Regions from separate parts of the Ruminococcus sp. 8Y-12 genome, predicted to be linked through region 1. Evidence: predicted binding sites of a transcription regulator. Region 1 holds the regulator's gene; each other region holds the start of a gene.

Region 1 (3,285 bases):
TAAAGCTTAGCTTCAGAATATTTTACGGCTATCATATCACATTTTATTGAAATGTCAATGCCAGCTCTTCGTTGTACAGACAGAAGGTTTTCCTTTGTTTTAATGAAAGCCTTCAAAATTAACGCCTCTTCCATACGTCCATTTTCCGCGTAAATATGCCTGATTATTGGAATAATAGATGATTGCTTTTTTATACTTTTTGAGAAGACTGCTCCCGCCATATTTTTTAACCATGGTGTAGAGATCCCAATGATATCGTGTTGCCCCCGTCTTTTTCAGACTTTTCATTAGATTTGTATATTCTTTCATCTTTACCACAGTGGAGGATTGGGGAATCTTATTTTTTTTCATATATTTTTTCCCGTAGGGCCACATTTTTTTGTGCTGGCCTCCCAGCCGCAGGGCGGCTTTCCGAATGGTTTCTCCCTTTCGGAACATCCTGGAATAAACCTCATCGCTGTCCACCTTGCGGTAAATGTCATAATTCCATTTATCCCACTCCCATCCGCCAAAATCCAATTGTGATACAACCATATAATCTGTATAAGATTTGTAAAAATTCAGTACGCTGGTCGTTCCTGAGACACAGTTTGTTCCGTAATCAATGATCGCAAATTTCTGCCCAAATACCTTCAGTCCATAATTCATAACCTTTTTGGTATCACTCAAATTTAAGCAGCCGCAGAAGGAGCTTCCTCCTCCATGGCCAGAATACTTGATGACGATGTGCCGGGAGGGAGAGCGCTTATGGATTATATTGAAAAAAGCTTTGTATGCGGCTAAACGCTTACTGCTATCTTTCTCCACATCTCCTTCCAGGTTCTTACACTTGACAGATTTTATGAGATAAGACTCTCGAAAGTCCAATCCTGCCTTTAGGTATTGGCTTTCTGTCATGCTGTCCACATTGTTTTTTTGGGCATATTCACTCCATTTATCGTCCAGATTATTGTCAAATTTATAGAGACTTATGCGATCTTCCCAGATAATTACATCGTATAATAGATAGCAGTCCGTATCTTTGACAGGAACCGCAGAATAGACGCCACCCAACCCTCCATCCTCAAATTTATCGGTGGCATAAGAGGTTCTGATGACCACCACCGGGTCCTTTGCAGATATTTTTACCGAATCATAAGACTTTGCCGCGCAAACATCTGTTTTTGCGAAGCCCAGCAGTACAATTGCCGAAAGAAAAAGTAAAACCCGATTTAACTTGTTCTTATTATTCATGTTTCCCTCCTGTTTTTTCTGAATCCCCGTTTTTTCGGACCCGGGAAAAGCGCCGGTATCTCTTTTAATTAGATCAAACTTGCTCATTTTTTTAAAATATAGCATCATTAAAAAACCATGTCAACGGTAGATTTCCTTGAATTTCCATGGTTTTGTCCAAATAGCCCTTTAAAGTGAGGAACTGGTATCAATCTAATGAACCTATAAATGAAAAATAATTTCTAAAAAATACATAAATACTATTGACAAAGAAAATTAAGAGTGCTATCTTAGGAACATAGATGTTAGCACTCTACCAAGATGAGTGCTAATAACAAAAAAGGGAGGGAGGATTTAAAGATGCAGTTGGATGAACGCAAGACGAAAATCTTGTACGCTATCATTAAAACTTATCTGGAAACCGGGGAACCGGTTGGCTCCAGAACCATATCCAAGTATGCGGATTTAAATCTGAGTTCCGCTACAATCCGCAATGAGATGTCTGATCTGGAAGATATGGGTTATATCCTCCAACCCCACACCTCAGCCGGAAGGATTCCCTCTGATATGGGATACCGTTTTTATGTGGACCATCTCATGGAGGAGAAGGAAAAAGAAGTCACGGAGATGAAGGAGCTGATGATCCAGAAGCAGGATAAGATGGATCTGGTTCTGAAGCAGGTGGCAAAGGTGCTGGCCAACAATACCAACTATGCAACCATGATCACCTCTCCTCAGTATCACCGGACAAAGCTGAAATTTATACAGCTCTCGGTCATTGCGGAAAACCAGCTGCTGGCGGTTGTAGTGACAGAGGGGAATGTGGTTAAGAACAAGATGCTCCGCATTGACCATCAGCTGGACAATGAGACGATTCTGAAACTGAATATTCTGCTGAACACCAGCTTAAACGGCCTGACCATGGAACAGATCAATCTGGTTACCATCGCGAAGCTCAAGGAGCAGGCAGGGATACACAGTGAGGTGGTCAACAGTGTATTGGATGCGGTAGCAGAGGCCATTCAGATGGATGATGAGGACTTAGAGATCTATACCAGCGGCACAACCAATATTTTCAAATATCCGGAGTTGAGCGACAGTGAAAAGGCCAGTGAGTTGATCAGTGCATTTGAGGAGAAACAGCAGTTGGCAAATCTGGTGGCAGAGACTATGACAGCGGAGGAGAACACGGGCATTCAGGTCTATATAGGAAATGAATCTCCGGTACAGACCATGCGGGATTGCAGTGTGGTGACAGCAACCTATGAATTAGGTGAGGGAATGAAGGGAACGATAGGAATTATCGGGCCGAAAAGGATGGATTACGACAAAGTAGTCAGCACACTGAAAACTTTGACAACGCAGTTGGATAAGATATTTAACAAGACGAGTGAGGACTCTTCCGTCTCGGTAGGCAGAGAGAGGAATCACCAAAAACAAGAGTAACGAAAAAGGATGAAGAAGGGCGGTAGAGAGCGTGTCTGAGGAAAAGCTGCAAAAGGATATGGAGATAGATGAGAACAAGGACGCTGTTTCCGATGCGGAAAATGAGACTGGTGAGACGGTTGGGGAAGTGACCGAGGAGGAAACGGATACAGAAGCTGTGGAGGAAGATTCACAGGATGAGGAAAATGCCGGGGAAGCCTCTGAGAATGAGGATGGCAGCGGTCAGGAATCCAAGGGAAAGGAGCCTGAGGGAAGCGGTCCGGGAGAGAAGAAAGGCTTCTTTGGTAAGAAGAAGGATAAGAAAGACAAGAAGGATCAGCAGATCGAAGATCTTACTGACAGGCTGAAACGCCAGATGGCAGAGTTTGATAACTTCCGCAAGAGGACGGAGAAGGAGAAGGCCTCCATGTATGAGGTCGGCGCAAAGAGTGTGATCGAAAAGATGCTCCCTGTGGTTGACAATTTTGAGAGAGGCTTGGCGCAGGTTCCGGATGAGAGCAGGAATGATCCCTTTGTGGAGGGCATGGATAAGATCTACAAACAGCTGATGTCTACTTTGGAGGAATTGGAAGTAAAGCCGATTGAGGCTGTGGGTCAGGAATTTGACCCCAATTTTCACAATGCAGT
Region 2 (3,285 bases), 2.5 Mb from region 1:
ATGGTCCGCTGCCAGAGAGCTGGGGTATCTCCCCAATGAGAGCGCAAGAAACCTGAAAAAAGGGGCGTCTTCTGCCTCTGCGCCCTTAAAGGTCTCTGTTCTGCTGTCCAGATTTGACTCCCTGGAAACTGATCCATTTTTTAAAGAGGTGTTCCGCCACATTGAAACAGAACTCTTTGAGCAGCACTGCATCCTGAATCACGTGCTGTACGCCCGGGATCTGATGGACAGCTCCTTCTGTGACAGCGGCTCCACCAGCGGGCTCATGATCTTAGGCCGGTGCCCCCAGTCCCTTCTCCCAAAGCTCAAAAGCCATTACCGGAACATTGTGGGAATCGGCCGCAATCCTACGGAGTATGAGATTGATGAGATCGTATGCGACGGAGTCATGGCTGCACGAACAGCAATGGAGTATCTGATTTCCCTTGGACACAGGAAGATTGCCTATATCGGGGACTGCAGCTCCGAGACCCGTTTTACCGGTTACCATGAGTCTCTCATCTCCCATAAAATCCCCTTCCACTTTCAGAACGTTCACCCCACAGCCCAGACAGAGCCTGAGGGCTATCTGGTGATGCGCTCCATCATGGAAGGCACGGATAAACCCACTGCTATTTTCTGTGCAAACGATGTCACAGCTTTGGGGGTACTGCGGGCCTACCATGAATTTCCTCAGACAGAATACCAGCCCTCCGTGATTTCCATTGACAATATCGAAGCTGCGCAGGACACCACCCCTCTGCTCACCACCATCAATATACCCAAGGAAGATATGGGACGCCTGGCGGTTACGCTGCTGATCAGCCGCATTCGGGGAAAGCACACGGAGAATGTGCGCCTGGAGGTACCCTGCAGGCTGGTGGTAAGAGAGAGCTGTTATCTCTTAAGATAGGATACGGTGTTTCATAAATTACTATAAAAAGAATAGAGCCTGCCCGGGAGATTCTCTATGAACCTCCCGGACAAGCTCTAAAACCATTTGAACATTTACTGAATCTCAATTAGTTTCGGCTTATCTTCAATTTTCTTCTGTGTCTCTTTGGGAACAACCAGTCTCAAAATTCCATCCTTAAATCCGGCCTTGATGTCTTCCTGCTCCAAATGATCTCCCACATAGAAAGTTCGCTTGCACGTTCCTGTATAGCGCTCCTTGCGGATGTAACGCCCCTTCTCATCCTTCTCTTCTTTGTTGTCTGTCCTGTTTGCGGAGATGGTCAGGTAGCCTTCCTTCAACTCTGCCTGGATATCTTCCCTGGCGTATCCCGGAAGCTCGATGTCTAACGTGTAAGTGTTTGCGTCCTCTTTTACATCTGTCTTCATCACCTGCGCAACATTGTTGTCATAGCTGCGGCTGAAAAACGGGTCTCTAAACATCTCATCAAATAAATCAAAAGTTCTTAACATAGTTCATTCCTCCTTGAATAATTTATCTAAATGTTTACTTGTTTTATTTGTTATATATTTTATAGCACAGATTGTTAGCACTGTCAAGAGGTGAGTGCTAATATTTTTAATTTTTTTTTGCAAACCCTAAAATAAATGGTTTGCAATTACTTTTCCTCCTAGAGAGGAACTATACTCAGACAATACGCTTCGCAAACATCTCCGCATTGATATGCCAATATCCATCCTCTTTTACGGTTACATTCTGCCAATGAAAACGGTTCTCCTCAATCTTGGTAAAAACCCACTTTCTCCTTTCATCATCAAGGTACGTCAGTACGATCATACCGTCTTGTTTTCTTGCTTCAAGCCGTATTATATTTCCTGTGTAACCATAAGCAACATCCCATGCGTGCGTTTTGGGATTGTAAATGCGAAGTGAAGTACCATATTCATAATCTGGCAAGATAATCACATCCTGAATCGCCATTCCTTCAAGAACCCATGAAAAATGCCACTCTCCTTTTATTTCGAAAGAATCGTTGCGGTCAATATAGTCGATTTGCCAGCTGCCAATAAGCTTTCCAAAATAATTGTACTCATCGGGCAGTTCTATATTTTTACTTTTGCTTACCAGTGCTTTTAAAAAATCTTGCATATTCTAATTCCTCCTTAGTCAGATCCAATTTTCCAGCTGTACTAACCTGAGGTTAGCTTTCTAAAATTGCCCTAATATATTTATATTCTTTGCAATGTTTTCAAAATACCCGCTCAAACTCTTTCAATTTCTCCCTGGCCTCAGCGCTGAGGCTGCGGGGTACCTGAATCTCCACCACCGCGTACTGGTCTCCATGGACGGAGGGATTCTTCATGGAGACAATGCCCTTCCCTCTCAGACGGACCTTTGTTCCGGGCTGGGTTCCCGCTTTGATGGTACAGAGTACCTCCCCATAGATTGTACGGATCTTTACCTCCCCGCCCAGGGCAGCGGTTGTAAATGGGATGGCAACCGTGGTATACACATCCATTCCCTCCCTTTTAAACCCAGGTTTCTCTTTCACTGTAATTTTCAAAAGCAGATCCCCGGCCCGGCCGCCACCAGTGCCAGCCATACCCTTTCCCTTTAGTCGGATTGTTTTTCCTGTATCTATGCCCGCAGGAATATTCACCTCATAAGTGCGCATGTTTCCTGCGCTGTCCTGCAGACGAATGATTTTATTACCGCCCAATGCTGCCTCATCAAAACTCACCTCCACATCTGCATGCAGGTCTGATCCTTTTGTGCAAAATGCGTCTTCACCAAATCTGCTGCCTTCAAACCCTTTTCCCCCATATTCCTCTCTCTGAAATCCATGTCTTTGAAAGCCCCCGCTATAATACCCCCTGGTACCGGTGCCGCGAAATGCATCTCCGAAAAAATCGCTGAATAAATCATCCATATCTCCATTTCCCTGGAAATGAAATCCCTGATATCCCCTGTATCCATTCGCCTCTGCGGCCCCCTCCTCAAAAGCGGCGTGGCCAAACTGGTCATACTGTTTCCTCTTTTCCTCATCTCTCAGAATATTATAGGCCTCTGTGACCTCTTTGAACTGCTCTTGGGCCCTTGCATTTCCTGTATTGCTGTCAGGGTGATATTTTTTTGCCAGCTTCCGGTATGCCTTTTTGATTGCGGAGGCATCGGCATTCCGGTCCAGACCTAAGATTTCATAATAATCTCTCTTAGCACTCACTGTCCTCACCTTCCTTCTTTTATAATAAAAACGCATGGGTCTCGTAAAAAATAAGAGGCCAAGCAATTGACCTCTCGTTTTTTACGTCCTCCAGGCATGCCTGTGTTTTGTTCTATATGTAATATAACATCTATTATCAGTGATGTCAAGAGAGGCGCATTCATTTTTT
Region 3 (3,285 bases), 160 kb from region 1:
CAGTGGCTGGGGAAATATGGCTGGATTTTATGGACCGGGACGCGGATAAGGGAAATGCCATACGTACCATCCAGAAATCTCTTCGCATACGTCCGGAAGAAACCATGGTTTTTGGGGACAATATGAATGATATCGGAATGATGCGGGCAGCTGGAGAGAGCTATGCGGTGGCAAATGCCCAGCAGGCAGTAAAGGAAGCGGCAAAGCATATTGCCCAGGCCAACATCCATGACGGTGTATTAAAAGTGATGAAAAAAGTATTGGATGAACAGTAGGAGGAACAGGGATGTACAAAAGGGAATATTTAGAAGTATTTTTAAACGACCAGCTGCAGTTGTTTGACGAAAAGGTGGCGGATACGCCCAAGGAGGCAGAGGAGTTTCTGGAGGACTGTATGGCAGTGGTTGTGGAGTCTCTGGAGGAAGTGAGAGAGTATTTCGAGGAGAGCGGTATGGACGCATCTGAGCTGTCGGATGACGAACTGGCAGATGCGTCTGAGGTGTTTGCGCTGCCGGATGGCAGATTTCTGGTGGTGGAGGCTTAAAAGAGCTGCATGAAGAAAGGCCTGAGTGCGCAGAGAATCAGCAGGTGCACGGGATAAAACCAGTAGAAAAAGTAGCGCATCGAAAGCCCGCGTTTTCCGTTGTAGGCCAGGATGGGCAGAAAAGCCAGGGGCGCCGTCAACTCCCAGGAGATGGTGAGCGCTCCTGCCAGCGCCTGTGTCTTGCGCTCATAGCGGAAAATATACAGTATAATGATCAGCAGAACCCCCTTGTAGCCGTAGTCCGTTTGAAGCAGAAGACCTGCGGCCATGCCGGCTGCATAGATTACTACCTGGACCCAGACTTTTTCCCGGAAGCGGTCAGCAGCAATCATGACCAAAAGACCGATCAGAAGGGTGAAAAATACATTCTGGTGTTTAGGGTCAAAGAGTGTCCCAAAGACAGCCAGGTCAAAGGGAACCTCAGAGACCAGCGCAAAGAGGGCAAGACGCAGCGCATACTTTTTGACATTGCTGGTGTGAAGAAAGCCTTCCACCAGAAGAAAGCAAAAGATGGGAAAGGCCAGGCGTCCGATCTGGCGAATGATCTGGTCAGCCAGATAGACCTGGTCCCACAATCCGGGGTTGGCGTTTAGGGGCTGGGAATTTCGCAGGGCATATTCCAGGACAGCTGCCCCGATATGGTCAATGAACATTGTGACAATTGCAATTATTTTTAGGGTACTGCCGGTTATGCCGGCATATTTTTTTTGCTCTACAGCTTCCATGTTTTTCTCCTGTTAGATAGATTCTTACGATTACATCTTATTCACGGTACCAGTATAAAAGAAAAAGGAGCTCAGGGGAAGGGGAAAATGTAAAAATACAGATTGTTAGCACTCGACTGAAACGAGTGCTAATTTTCTCTTGACATTTTGCACCAGGCGTATTAAACTACATTTTAGATATCAAGAAAAAAATACAAAGGAGTGTTTGCAAATGAGCAGTAAGACAGGAAGCTTATCCATTAACAGTGAGAATATTTTCCCGATTATAAAAAAATGGTTGTATTCCGACCATGACATCTTTGCCAGGGAGTTGGTGTCCAACGGATGTGACGCGATCACTAAGCTGAAGAAACTGGATGTGATGGGAGAGTATACCCTTCCGGAGAAGTATAAGGCAAAGGTAGAGGTGGTGGTCAGCCCCAAGGAAAAGACCCTGAAGTTTATTGATTCCGGCCTTGGAATGGATGCGGATGAGGTGGAGGAGTACATTACCCAGATTGCCTTTTCCGGAGCCACCGATTTTCTGGAGAAATACAAGGACAAGACTAATGACGATGAGATGATCGGACATTTTGGTCTGGGATTCTACTCTGCTTTTATGGTTGCAGATGAAGTGCACATTGACACCCTTGCCTACAAAGAAGGGGCAAAACCAGTACACTGGGAGTGTGACGGAGGCACAGAGTACACCTTGGCAGAGGGCGGCAGGACAGAAGTGGGAACAGAAATCACCCTCTTTCTGAATGAGGAGAGCGTGGAATTTGCCAATGAGTACCGCATGCGCGAAGTGCTGGAAAAATACTGCTCCTTTATGCCCATTGAGATCTTCCTCTCCAACGCGGATGCAGAACAGCAGTATGAGACCATTGAGGAGAACGAGCTGACAGAGGATGACGTGGTGGTTGAGCGCATCCATGAGGAGGCGAAGACAGAGGAGCAGGAGAACGAAAATGGTGAGAAAGAGATGGTAGAGGTCTCTCCCGCCAGAGATATGGTAAAAATAAATAAGCGCCCTGCATCCATCAGCGATATTGCTCCCCTGTGGACAAAGCATCCCAATGAGTGCACGGATGAGGAGTACCGGGCCTTTTACCGCAAGGTATTTATGGATTACAAGGAGCCTCTGTTCTGGATTCACCTGAATATGGATTACCCGTTTAACTTAAAAGGAATCCTGTATTTCCCGAAAATCAATACAGAGTACGATTCCATTGAGGGAACCATCAAGCTGTACAATAACCAGGTGTTTATCGCGGACAATATCAAAGAAGTGATTCCGGAGTTTCTAATGCTCTTAAAAGGGGTAATCGACTGTCCGGACCTGCCTCTGAATGTGTCCAGAAGTGCACTCCAGAACGACGGATTTGTAAAGAAAATCTCTGACTATATAAGCAAAAAGGTGGCTGACAAGCTGTCCGGAATGTGCAAGACAGACAGGGAAAACTATGAGAAATACTGGGACGACATCAGCCCGTTTATCAAGTTCGGCTGTCTGAAGGATTCCAAATTCAGCGACAAGATGATGGACTATATCCTCTACAAAAACCTGGACGGCAAGTACTTGACTTTCACGGACTTTGTGGCTGAGAATAAGAAAGAGGATGCCAATGAAACAGAGGCCGTAAAAGAAGAGAATGCAAAAGAGGATACGGCAAAGGAAGAGACAGACCAGTCTTCAGACGCTGAAGAGAAAGAGAAAACAACACTCTTTTATGTGACCGATGAAGTTCAGCAGAGCCAGTACATCAATATGTTTAAGGAACACGGAATGGATGCGGTCATCCTGAAGCACAATATCGACTCTGCTTTTATCAGCCATGTGGAGCAGAAGCATGAGGACGTAAAATTTATGCGCATTGATGCGGATGTGACCGATAGCTTAAAAGAGGACGTTTCCGAGGAGGATTTGAAGGAAACAAAAGAGACTTTGACAGAGGTGTTCCGCAAAGCCCTTGGAAAAGAGAAGCTGGAAGTGAAGGTAGAGAAGCTGAAGAATGAGAATATCTCCTCCGTGAT

Evidence for each region. The regulator HrcA, encoded in region 1, represses chaperone genes, less so after heat shock. The targets are predictions, from matches to a motif close to TGTTAGCACTCNNNNNNNNNGAGTGCTAACA.
Region 2: the regulator HrcA is predicted to act here: its motif matches at 1,477-1,507, upstream of AC0THY_RS01825 (Hsp20/alpha crystallin family protein).
Region 3: the regulator HrcA is predicted to act here: its motif matches at 1,373-1,403, upstream of htpG (molecular chaperone HtpG).

What each region holds. Positions count from the first base shown of each region.
Region 1 is NZ_CM176623.1:2,987,254-2,990,538, forward strand. Features, by position in the region: gene AC0THY_RS11320 (hypothetical protein) at 100-1,233, opposite strand; gene hrcA (heat-inducible transcriptional repressor HrcA) at 1,573-2,658, shown strand; gene grpE (nucleotide exchange factor GrpE) at 2,717-3,285, shown strand, end outside.
Region 2 is NZ_CM176623.1:469,334-472,618, forward strand. Features, by position in the region: gene AC0THY_RS01820 (LacI family DNA-binding transcriptional regulator) at 1-892, shown strand, start outside; gene AC0THY_RS01825 (Hsp20/alpha crystallin family protein) at 988-1,404, opposite strand; gene AC0THY_RS01830 (hypothetical protein) at 1,580-2,041, opposite strand; gene AC0THY_RS01835 (DnaJ C-terminal domain-containing protein) at 2,142-3,116, opposite strand.
Region 3 is NZ_CM176623.1:3,150,386-3,153,670, forward strand. Features, by position in the region: gene AC0THY_RS12145 (Cof-type HAD-IIB family hydrolase) at 1-275, shown strand, start outside; gene AC0THY_RS12150 (glyoxalase) at 287-544, shown strand; gene AC0THY_RS12155 (TraX family protein) at 541-1,269, opposite strand; gene htpG (molecular chaperone HtpG) at 1,481-3,285, shown strand, end outside.